Regions from separate parts of the Pseudorhodoplanes sinuspersici genome, predicted to be linked through region 1. Evidence: riboswitches for the same ligand, from Rfam matches in the RefSeq annotation. Region 1 holds a riboswitch; the other holds the start of a gene.

Region 1 (5,672 bases):
GGGCATCCCATGTGTGGCGGCGAGAGCGCCCGTGAGCGCGATCGACAACACGAATTTGCGGCGATGCATGATGCCCTCCCAATCGGCCTTGATTCTCGGTTTTGGCTTTTTCGCAATGCTACGTCGGCGACACCGGCAAATCATCCGCCACCGCGATATGAACTCCATAAGTCCTGCGGAGTCTCACTTTCGTCCCAGACTCCGATCAGGATGCCGCGTCGCTGCGACTTTCCTCGCCCGGCGAGAATCTGGCGCTCGGAGATCGTCGTGCGTTGCGATTGCCGCAACGCCCAGTCCGACAAAGCCGCCGCCAGCCGCTCGCGCTCATGCGCATAAGCGGGGTTGGCGCCAAGATCGCGGTACTCGCAAGGATCGGATTCCATATCGAACAGCATCGGACGGAAGCCGACCGCGTGGACGTATTTCCAGCGCCGGTCGGCAGCCATGAACAGCCGTGCATCGCGCGGTGCCACGCCGAGCTTCATAGCGGCAGGCAGCATGGAATAATCGTATTCGCTGAAAACGATGTCGCGCCAGTCTTTCGGATGTTCGCCTCGCAGCCATGGATGCAGCGAGCGCCCCTCCAGCCGGTGCGACTGCTCCTGCGGATCGGCGCCAAAGCTGTCGAGGAAAGTCGGCAACAGATCGATCGATTCCACCAGCACATCGCAGACTGATCCGCGCGTCGCGTCGGCAGACCGCGAAGGATCGTAGACGATCAGCGGAATTTTCACCGACGGCTCGTGAAACAGGTCCTTCTCGCCGAGCCAATGGTCGCCGAGATAATCGCCGTGATCGGAGGTGAAAACGATCAGCGTGTTGTCCATCAGCCCACGCTCGCGCATGAAGCCGAACAGAAGGCCGAGCTGATCATCGATCTGCCGGATCAAGCCCATATAGACCGGGATCACCTCGCGCCGCACCTCCTCGCGCGCAAAATTCCGTCCGACCAGATGATTCATGAATTCGCGATAGACGGGGTGCGGATCGGCGCGCTCCTCCTCGTTCTTCACCGCCGGAATGACATCGTCGGCGCTGTACATGTCGTTATACGGCGGTGGCGCGATATAGGGCCAGTGCGGCTTGATGTATGACAGGTGCAGGCACCACGGCGCGTCTCCCGCCTCGGTGATGAAGTCCATGGCGCGGCGCGTCATATAGGGCGTCTCGGAATCCTCCTCGGCGACGCGCGCGGGCTTGCGCGCATGCCGCATCGCCCAGCCGGATGCGAGTTCATTATCGCTGCCCTGCGCCGCGTTGGCGTAGTCGTGCCAGGGATTGTCGCCGGGATAGCCTTTGTCGTTGAGATAGGAATTGTAGCGCGGCAGCCGCGGGTCATAGCGACCATCGGGACCGATACCGTGCAATCCGTCGTCGCGCTCGTAAGGATCGAAGCCGCATTCGGACACCCGCACACCGATGATCGACTGCGGGTCGATGCCGAGCCGCTCCATGCCTTCGGCGTCCGGCTGCATATGCGTCTTGCCGACCAGCACCGTCTGAACGCCGAGCGGGCGGAGATAATCGCCCATGGTCATCTCGCCGACCTTCAGCGGAAATCCGTTCCAGGCGGCGCCATGCGACTGCACGTAGCGGCCGGTATAGAAGCTCATGCGCGAGGCTCCACACACGGGCGATTGCACATAGGCGCGGGTAAAACGCACGCCGCGCGCCGCCAATGCATCGATGTTCGGGGTGCGGAGCGTCGGATGGCCGGCGCAGGACAGATAGTCGAAGCGCAACTGATCGCACATGATGAACAGGATGTTTTTGACGTGACGTGTCAAGCGGCGGCCCTTCCCCGTGTCTCGCGGAACTTGCCCATGGAATGCGGGAGCCGCGGCGAAATGGCAATGGCTAACGTCCCCACGCGTTGACACCCGCGCCTATACGCTTACATTAGCCTCGTTCCGAGGGGAGTCCCGAAGAGGGGCTGAGATTCCGCATAATGCGGTAACCCTTTGAACCTGATCCGGGTCATGCCGGCGAAGGGACAGGGATATGCAGTCAAAGTTCGATTCGTCGCGCCAACAGGCGCAATATCCGTCATCACATCCGATGGCGCGATCCTCCACCCCATCCGAAACGCCTGTCAGCATCGTCGGTGCCGGCATTGGCGGCACATGGCAGGCGCTGCTGTTCGCCAAGGCGGGCCATCCGGTCACCGTGTACGAGCGCAGCGGCCGCGACCTTACCCAATCCACCAGCGTGCATGCCGGCGGCATGCTGGCGCCGTGGTGCGAACAGGAAGCGGCGGAACCTATCATCACGCGGCTGGGGGCCCGCTCGCTCAGCCTGTGGCGCGAGCACGTGCCGGACACCGTCTTTAACGGTTCATTAGTCATCGCCCATCCGCGCGACCGGACCGATTTCGAGCGCTTCGCGCGCATGACCGCCCATCACGAGCGCATCCACGACAATCGCATCGGCGAACTCGAGCCGGCGCTCGGCGGCCGCTTCCGCGAAGCGCTGTTCTTTGCAGAGGAAGGCCATGTCGAGCCGCGCCGCGTGCTGCCTTCACTGCATGAACAGCTCACCGCGCATGGCGTCGCGATCCGGTTCGACAGCACCTGCGAGCCGCGCGATCTCGACGGCCTCGTGATCGATTGCCGTGGGCTTGCCGCGCGCGAAGACGTGGCAACCGAAGCGGCGGGCAACCTGCGCGGCGTGAAGGGCGAAACCATCATAGTCGAGACCAATGAAATCTCGCTGTCGCGCCCGGTGCGGCTGATGCATCCGCGCTGGCCGCTTTATGTCGTGCCGCGCGCCGACAATCGCATCATGATCGGCGCGACCTCGCTTGAAAGCGAAGACAACGGCATGAGCGTGCGCTCGGCGCTGGAATTGCTCAGCATGGCCTATGCCGTACATCCGGCCTTTGCCGAAGCCCGCATCGTCGAATTCGACAGCGGTTTGCGGCCGGCCTATCCCGACAATCTGCCGCGCATCACGATCGAAGGATCGCAGATCGCGGTGAACGGGCTTTACCGCCACGGCTTCCTCATCGCGCCGGCGCTTGCCGAAATGACGCTGGCCTATGTCGCGCGGGGCGCAATCGATAACGAGGTTATACGATGCAATTGATCGTCAATGGCGAACGCAGGGATATCGCAGCCGCGCATGTCGATGCCCTGCTGCGTGAACTGGAATTCGAGGGCACGCATTTCGTCGTCGCCGTGAATTACGAGGTCGTGCAACGCGCCCGCTGGGGCGAAACCGCGCTGAAGGATGGCGACGAGGTCGAAATCCTCACGCCACGGCAAGGGGGATGATGATGTTTCCTCTTCACCCGCTCATTCCCGCGAAGGCGGGAATCCAGCGTGAAACCCTGGGCCCCCGCCTGCGCGGGGACGAGCGGAAAGTTGGCAGCATGCGAGGACCATTATGCTGACCCTCTACGGCAAAACCTTCTCCTCTCGCCTCCTGATCGGCACGGCGCTCTATCCCTCGCCCGCGATCATGCAAGAGGCGATCCGCGCCTCGGGCGCGCAGATTGCCACTGTCGCCCTGCGCCGCGAAACCGCGGGCGGCAAATCCGGCAACAACTTCTGGTCGCTGATCCGCGAACTCGAGGTCGCCGTGCTGCCGAACACCGCCGGTTGCCGCTCGGTGCGCGAAGCCGTCACCACCGCGCAGATGGCGCGCGAATTGTTCGGCACATCGTGGATCAAGCTGGAAGTCATCGCCGACGACGAAACGCTGCAGCCCGATGTCGTCGGACTGGTCGAAGCTGCAAACATTCTCGTTAAGGATGGCTTCGAGGTCTTCCCCTACACGACCGAGGATCTTGGCGTCGCGCAGCGCCTGGTCGATGCCGGCTGCCGCGTGGTGATGCCATGGGCGGCGCCGATCGGCAGCGCCCGCGGGCTGATCAATCGCGACGCGCTGAAGCTCATGCGGGCACGGCTGCCCGACATCACGCTCGTTGTCGATGCCGGGCTCGGCGCGCCGTCGCATGCCGCCGATGCGATGGAGCTTGGCTATGACGCCGTGCTGCTCAACACCGCCGTCGCGAAAGCGGCCGATCCGGTCAACATGGCGAGCGCGTTCAAACTCGGCGTCGAAAGCGGCCGCATCGCCTATGAAGCGGGCCTGATGGGCGCGCGCGATTTCGCCTCTCCATCCACTCCTGTCATCGGGACCCCGTTCTGGCATGCCGTATCCTGATCGCTTCTATCCTGTCGTCGATACGCTTCCTTGGGTCGAACGCCTAACGCGGCTTGGCGTCGGCACGGTGCAATTGCGTGCAAAGGATCTGTCGCACGCGGACGCTCTGCCGTTGGTACGCGCCGCGCTCGCGGCGACCAAGGGCACGAACACAAAACTTGTCGTCAACGATTACTGGCAGGCGGCGATCGAGGCCGGCGCGCAGCATCTGCATCTCGGCCAGGAGGATCTCGCCGAGGCCGACATTCCGGCGATCCGCCGCGCCGGTCTTACGCTCGGGCTCTCCACGCATGACGACGAAGAACTCGACAACGCGCTGCGCCACGATCCCGATTATGTCGCGCTGGGTCCGATCTATCCGACCACGCTCAAGGTGATGCGCTTCGCTCCGCAAGGGCTCGACAAGATCGGCGTCTGGAAAAAGCGCATCGGCAGCATTCCGTTGATCGCCATCGGCGGCATCACGCTGGAGCAGGCGCCCGCGGTGTTCAAGGCCGGCGCCGATTCCATCGCCGTCGTCAGCGACGTCACCCGCAATTCCGATCCGGACGCGCGCGTGCGCGCCTGGCTCGAATACACAACGCAACCGGCCGTGCCGGCCTAGAGGAGAAGACAATGAACAGGCCCGTCTCCCCGAACGATCTCGTGACGCCGAAAGTCACCACCGGCCCCATTCAGGGTTCGCGCAAAATCCATGTGACGCCGGACGCCGCGCCGGACCTGCGCGTTCCCTTGCGGGAGATCCTGCTGACGCCGGCCGCCAATGAAGCACCGGTCCCGATCTACGACACGTCGGGCCCCTATACCGACAACGATGCCGTCATTGATGTCGAGAAGGGCCTGAAGCGCGTCCGCACCGCGTGGGTGAAGGAACGTGGCGGCGTCGAGGAGTACGAAGGCCGCGAGATCAAGGCCGAGGACAACGGCAATGTCACCGGCAAACATCTCGCCCGCATGTTCCCGAACACGCCCAAGCCGATGCGCGCCATCGGCGATGCCAAGGTGACGCAATATGAATTTGCGCGCGCCGGCATCATCACCAAGGAAATGATCTACGTCGCCGAGCGCGAAAATCTCGGCCGCAAAAAGATGCTGGACCGCGCCGAGGCCGCGCTCGCCGATGGCGAGAGCTTCGGCGCATCGCTGCCCGCCTTCATCACGCCGGAATTCGTGCGCGACGAGATCGCCCGCGGCCGCGCGATCATCCCGAGCAACATCAACCATGGCGAACTCGAGCCGATGATCATCGGCCGCAACTTCCTCGTTAAGATCAACGCCAATATCGGCAACTCGGCGGTCACCTCTTCGGTCGAAGAAGAGATCGAGAAGATGGTGTGGTCGATCCGCTGGGGCGCCGACACGGTGATGGATCTCTCCACCGGCCGTAACATCCACAACACCCGTGAATGGATCATCCGCAACAGCCCGGTGCCGATCGGCACCGTGCCGATCTATCAGGCACTGGAAAAGGTCAATGGCGATCCGGTCAAGCTGGACTGGGAATG
Region 2 (5,672 bases), 2.7 Mb from region 1:
GACCGCCGTCAAAGCCGAAGCCGGCTCCCTCCCTCCATGATCCTCGAATCCGCATCGGGGCGCGCGTGCGGAAGAATGCGGCATTTCCAAAGTCGAAGAACGATGCCGGAACCGTGATCAAGGAATACGGCGACATCTGCTTTGTGAGATGGGATTCAGATCGCGACGACAGCAAGGGCATGCCTTTTTACAAAAAGTATCTCGAACTCACCGATGAGCCGTGACACGGCGTAGCTCGGCAAGCTCCACACAATAGCTCTGTCGTCGCCGCGCAGGCGGGGACCTATAACCACCTCTGCTTATTGGTTGTGACGAAGAGCAACCACGATCGAAATGTCACGGCGTATGGATCCCCGCTTTCGCGGGGACGACAGCTATTTACCGGCCTCATCCTGAGGAGCATTGCGAAGCAATGCGTCTCGAAGGATGGGGCCGGATTAACACTTGACATCCTCCCCAGTATATGATTTTTTTCCTAAATCCTGTCCCGCTGAAGGGGCGTTTCATGAGCGTCGTGAGACGCGGTGCGGTGGCCGTTGGGTGCGAAGGACGTATCGCATGCAGCGGAGGCCCAAGCTGCGATGATCCGGCTCACCGGCCGTGGGTCACCAGCGGAGGATAACAAGAAGAGCCGCCCGGTGTCGTCCGGTCCACGGTGTCTGTCCTCCGGGGTTGTCGCAGAGTAAGCCTCAAACACCGCGCGCGGAACGCCGAAGCTTTTCGGCGGTTCGTGGTGCGACCAATCTCATGCGCTTTACTCACACTTGCGCATGGGGCCGCGGGCAGGCTGAGAGCCCGGCGTTCCGCGCGCCCTTCATTTGAAGGGCATCAAGCGGCGGTTTGGACGACGGCGTACCCCGCGCCGCTAAACAACAGGGGCGATGACGCATGTCTAACGTCTTGCTCCTCGCCCCTCTCCCGACGCATAGTCCGCGCATTCAAACCTTTTGGGGGAAACATGAAGCTCGTGCGTTACGGCCCGGCGGGCCGCGAGAAACCCGGCATCATCGATGCCGAGGGTAAAATCCGCGACCTGTCGCGCATCGTGCCTGACATCGACGGCGCCATGCTGGCCGACGGCGGCCTCGCCAAGATCAAGAAGGCGAATATCAACCGGCTCAAGGTTGTGCCCGGCAAGCCGCGGCTCGGCGCCTGCATCGGCCATGTGCGCAACTTCATCGCCATCGGCCTGAACTATTCCGATCACGCCGCCGAAGCCGGCATGCCGATCCCGAAGGAGCCGATCATCTTCAACAAGGCGCCGACCTCGATCTGCGGACCGAACGACAACACCGTGATCCCGAAAGAATCCACCAAGATGGATTACGAGGTCGAGCTCGGCATCGTCATCGGCAAGCGCGCGCGCTATCTCGACAAGGGCAAGGCGATGAGCGCTGTCGCGGGCTATTTCGTGTCCAACGACGTGTCGGAGCGCTCTTTCCAGATCGACCGCTCCGGCGGCCAGTGGAACAAGGGCAAGGGCTGTGAGACCTTCGGCCCGATCGGCCCGTGGTTCGTGACCAAAGACGAGATCAAGGACCCGCAGAACCTCGACATGTGGCTCGACGTCAATGGCGAACGCCGCCAGACCGGCAACACCAAAACGATGATCTTCGGTGTCGAACACCTTGTCTGGTATTGCTCGCAATTCTTCGTCATGGAGCCCGGCGACATTATCGTCACCGGCACCCCGCCCGGCGTCGCGCTCGGCATGAAGCCGGAGCCGAAATTCCTGCAGGCCGGCGATGTCGTCACGCTCGGCATCGAAGGGCTTGGCGAACAGAAGCAGAAGCTGGTGGAATTGAAGAAGTAAGCGGCGCGCTTCCTTCGCCTCTCCCCGCTTCAGCGGGGAGAGGTTTCACCACCACGCATGAAAATGATGCACCGGTCCGTGGCCATGGCCGATGGTGAGCTGATCGGACGCCTTGATCGCGGCGGTGATATAGGCCTTGGCCTCGCGCACGGCGTCAGCGAGCGGCAAACCCTTGGCAAGCCCTGCCGCAATTGCCGACGACAAGGTGCAGCCGGTGCCATGTGTGTTCTGCGTCTCGAACCGCTCGGCGGCAAGACGCGCGACAGAAGTTGGCTCGATCAAGAGATCGACGCTCTCCGGCCCCGAGGCGTGGCCACCCTTCATCAGCACAGCACGCGCGCCCATGGCCAACAGCTTTTCGCCCTGCTCGCGCATCTCGCTTTCGTTCTGCGCCATCGGTGCTTCAAGCAAGGCCGCAGCTTCCGGCAGATTGGGCGTGATCACCATTGCCTTCGGGATCAGCACCTCGCGCAACACCTGGATCGCCTCTCCCGCCAGCAAGCGATCGCCGGACGCCGCGATCATCACCGGATCGAGTACCACCTTCTCCTGTGCGAATCGGACAAGCCCGTCAGCAACGGCATGGATCACGCCAGGATTGGACAGCATGCCGATCTTGACCGCACCGACATCGAGATCGGAGAACACCGCATCGATCTGCGCCGTGACGAAATCCGGTGGCACGTCATGAATGCCCGTCACGCCCCTGGTGTTCTGCGCCGTCAAGGCAGCAATGACGGAAGCACCATAGACGCCGAGCGCCGAGAAGGTTTTCAGGTCGGCCTGAATGCCGGCGCCGCCCCCGGAATCCGACCCTGCAATGGTGACGGCAATCGGCGTCATGAGGAAACCTTTGCCCACGCGCGCAAACGCTCCAACGTATCGGCAGCAATGTCGGGCAGGTCGCTCTGTGGCGCGTGCATCTCTCACTCCCTCCGCCGGCATGACCCGGATCAGGTTCGATGGGTTGGCCGGATGGCCTCTCAGCACGGCGGCCGATCCGCCGCGCACCCCATGAGATCGCACGATCTTTAGCCGCTAAATCCTCCAATGCAAGCTGCGCATATCATGGCTGGATCAGTTCGAAAGCTTGACGCCGGCGGCCTTGATGATGGCGCCCCATTTGTCGGTTTCGCTCTTGATGAAGGCCCCGAATTCCTGCGGCGTCGTCGGCCGCGCCTCCGCCCCGCCCTGATAGATGCGCTCCTTCACCACGGGATCGTTCATGGCGGCAACGAACGCCTCATTCAGCTTCTTGATGATGTCGGGCGGTGTGCCGGCCGGCGCGATCAGACCGAACCAGCCGATCGATTCATAGTCCTTGATACCGCCTTCGATGAAGGTCGGCGCATCCGGCAGATGGCTGTCGCGCTTGAGACTGGTCACGCCGAGCACCCGGATCTTCCCCTCCTTGATCATCGCCTGGGAGGACGGCACATCGACGATGGCCAGCGGGATGTGACCGGCCACGACATCCTGGGTTGCCGGACCAGAGCCCTTGTAAGGCACGAGCGGGATTTTTGCTGCAGTCAGATGATTGAACAGTTCGGACGACAGATGCATGGCCGTGCCGTTGCCACCATGGCCAATCGCAAGTTTCCCCTCGCCCGCCTTTGCCATCTTCACAACATCGGCCAGCGACTTGCCCTGAAAGCCCGGGCCAGCCACCATCACAAAGGGGATGGCCGTCAGCAGCGTGATCGGCGCCAGATCCTTTTGCGGATCGTAGGGCATCTTGTCCTTGAGGCTGATATTCACCGAGAGCGCGCCCGCCGCACCGATGCCGATGGTGTGGCCATCGGGTGCCGCCTTGGCGACGGCATCGACGCCAATGTCACCGCCCGCCCCGGGCCTGTTGTCGATGACGATCGGCTGCCCCAAACTCTTTTCCAGATGCGGCTGCATGGCGCGGGCAAGGGTGTCGGTGCTGCCGCCCGGCGGGAAAGTGACAACGAGCCGGATCGGCCGGTTGGGATAATTCGCCTGAGACTGCGCGACGCCAATTATGCTCATTTGAGCAATCGCAGCCACGACAAACAATTGCGCGAGTCTGCCCATCATCTTCCTCCCACCATCATTCTTGTTATTCGCTTATGTGCCTGCATTACGATTGCAGAACGCTATTGTTGTGCATCACAACTAAATCTGCAAGAATGAAATCAGCCTGATATTCAGGTAAAAAACAACAATCATGCTCGAGGAAACATAGCGTAAGAGCCCATGCAGCACAGCAAACTTCAGGCCCGTGTCATCATTGTCGGCGCCGGCCCCGTTGGAATGACACTCGCCATGGATCTGGCCTGGCGCGGCATCGACGTCATTGTCGCCGAGACACGTTACCCGGGCGAACCACCAAGCGTGAAATGCAACCACGTCTCAGCGCGGACCATGGAAGTGTTCCGCCGTCTCGGACTCGTGGAGAAAGTGCGCAATGCAGGCCTGCCCGCCGACTACCCGAATGATGCATCGTATCGTACGACATCGACCGGGATCGAGATGGCGCGTATTCCCATCCCCGCGCGCAACGAACGCTACACGGCCAAAGGTGGGCCAGATACCTGGTGGCCGACGGCAGAGCCGCCGCACCGGATCAACCAGATCTATCTCGAGCCTGTCCTGTTCGAACATGCCGCGGCGCAGCCAAACATTCGCATTCTGAACCGGACCGAGATCGAAGATTTCGTGCAGGACGAGACGGGTGTCGTCGCGACCGCGCGAGACCTTGACAGTGGCGAGACCTTCACGATCACAGGCGCGTATCTGGTCGGCTGCGACGGCGGACGTTCGACCATCCGCCGCAAGATTGGCGCACAATTGTCGGGAACGCCGGTGATCCAGCGCGTGCAGTCGACTTATTTTCGCGCTCCCAAGCTTCTGTCGATGATGCCTGGCGAACGCGCATGGATGTATCTGTCGCTTAACCCACGCCGCACGGGCACGCTGGTCGCCATCGACGGCAAGGAAACATGGCTTCTGCACAATCATCTCTACGATGGCGAACCGGATTTCGATTCCATCGATCGCGACTGGGCGTTACGCACCATTCTCGGCGTCGGTCCCGATTTCGAATACGAAGTTCTATCCAAGGAAGACTGGGTCGGGCGGCGCCTCGTGGCCGATAAATTCCGCGATCGTCGCGCCTTCATCGCTGGCGACGCTGCGCATCTGTGGATTCCCTATGCCGGTTACGGCATGAATGCCGGCATCGCCGATGCGATGGATCTGTCATGGATGCTGGCGGCCGTGCTGAACGGCTGGGCTCCTGAATCCTTGCTCGATGCCTATGAGCGCGAGCGCCAGCCGATCACCGAGCAGGTGTCGCAATTCGCGATGGACATGGCGCTGAAGAATATGCGTCAGCGCAAATCAACGCCCCCGGAAGTAGAAATGGAAGGGCCGGAAGGCGATGCGGCACGTGCCCGCGTCGGCCAAGAAGCCTATGACCTCAACGTGAACCAATATTGCTGCGGCGGATTGAACTTCGGCTATTTCTATTCGCAGTCGCCGGTCATCGCTTATGACGACGGCCAGCATCCAGCTTACACCATGTACGACTTCACGCCGTCGACTGTGCCCGGCTGCCGGGCGCCGCATGTGTTCCTGCCGGATGGGCGCTCACTCTACGACGCGCTCGGGCCGGATTATTCGGTCCTGCGCTTCGATCAAGCTGTCGATGTGACAGGGCTGGTAGAGGCTGCTGCAAAACGCGGCGTGCCGCTGACCGTTGTTGACGTGCCGCAGGACCTGGCCGGTGACCTCTATCGGCACAAGCTCGCACTGGTGCGACCGGATCAGCACATCGCATGGCGAGGCGACACGTTGCCCCCCGATCCGATGGCGCTGATCGATCTCATTCGCG

What was found. A riboswitch is a leader RNA that binds a small molecule or an ion and turns the genes downstream of it on or off. The one in region 1 is predicted to bind thiamine pyrophosphate.
Region 2: another riboswitch for thiamine pyrophosphate. It lies ahead of thiD (bifunctional hydroxymethylpyrimidine kinase/phosphomethylpyrimidine kinase); the one in region 1 lies ahead of CAK95_RS01900 (FAD-dependent oxidoreductase).

What each region holds. Positions count from the first base shown of each region.
Region 1 covers NZ_CP021112.1:394,115-399,786, forward strand. The annotation lists gene CAK95_RS01890 (Bug family tripartite tricarboxylate transporter substrate binding protein) at 1-69, opposite strand, end outside; gene CAK95_RS01895 (alkaline phosphatase family protein) at 141-1,787, opposite strand; TPP riboswitch at 1,904-2,011, shown strand; gene CAK95_RS01900 (FAD-dependent oxidoreductase) at 2,059-3,084, shown strand; gene thiS (sulfur carrier protein ThiS) at 3,075-3,272, shown strand; gene CAK95_RS01910 (thiazole synthase) at 3,385-4,167, shown strand; gene CAK95_RS01915 (thiamine phosphate synthase) at 4,154-4,771, shown strand; gene thiC (phosphomethylpyrimidine synthase ThiC) at 4,783-5,672, shown strand, end outside.
Region 2 covers NZ_CP021112.1:3,679,038-3,684,709, reverse strand. The annotation lists gene CAK95_RS29295 (hypothetical protein) at 66-224, shown strand; gene CAK95_RS17850 (fumarylacetoacetate hydrolase family protein) at 959-1,813, shown strand; gene thiD (bifunctional hydroxymethylpyrimidine kinase/phosphomethylpyrimidine kinase) at 1,859-2,656, opposite strand; TPP riboswitch at 2,726-2,838, opposite strand; gene CAK95_RS17840 (Bug family tripartite tricarboxylate transporter substrate binding protein) at 2,891-3,874, opposite strand; gene CAK95_RS17835 (FAD-dependent oxidoreductase) at 4,034-5,672, shown strand, end outside.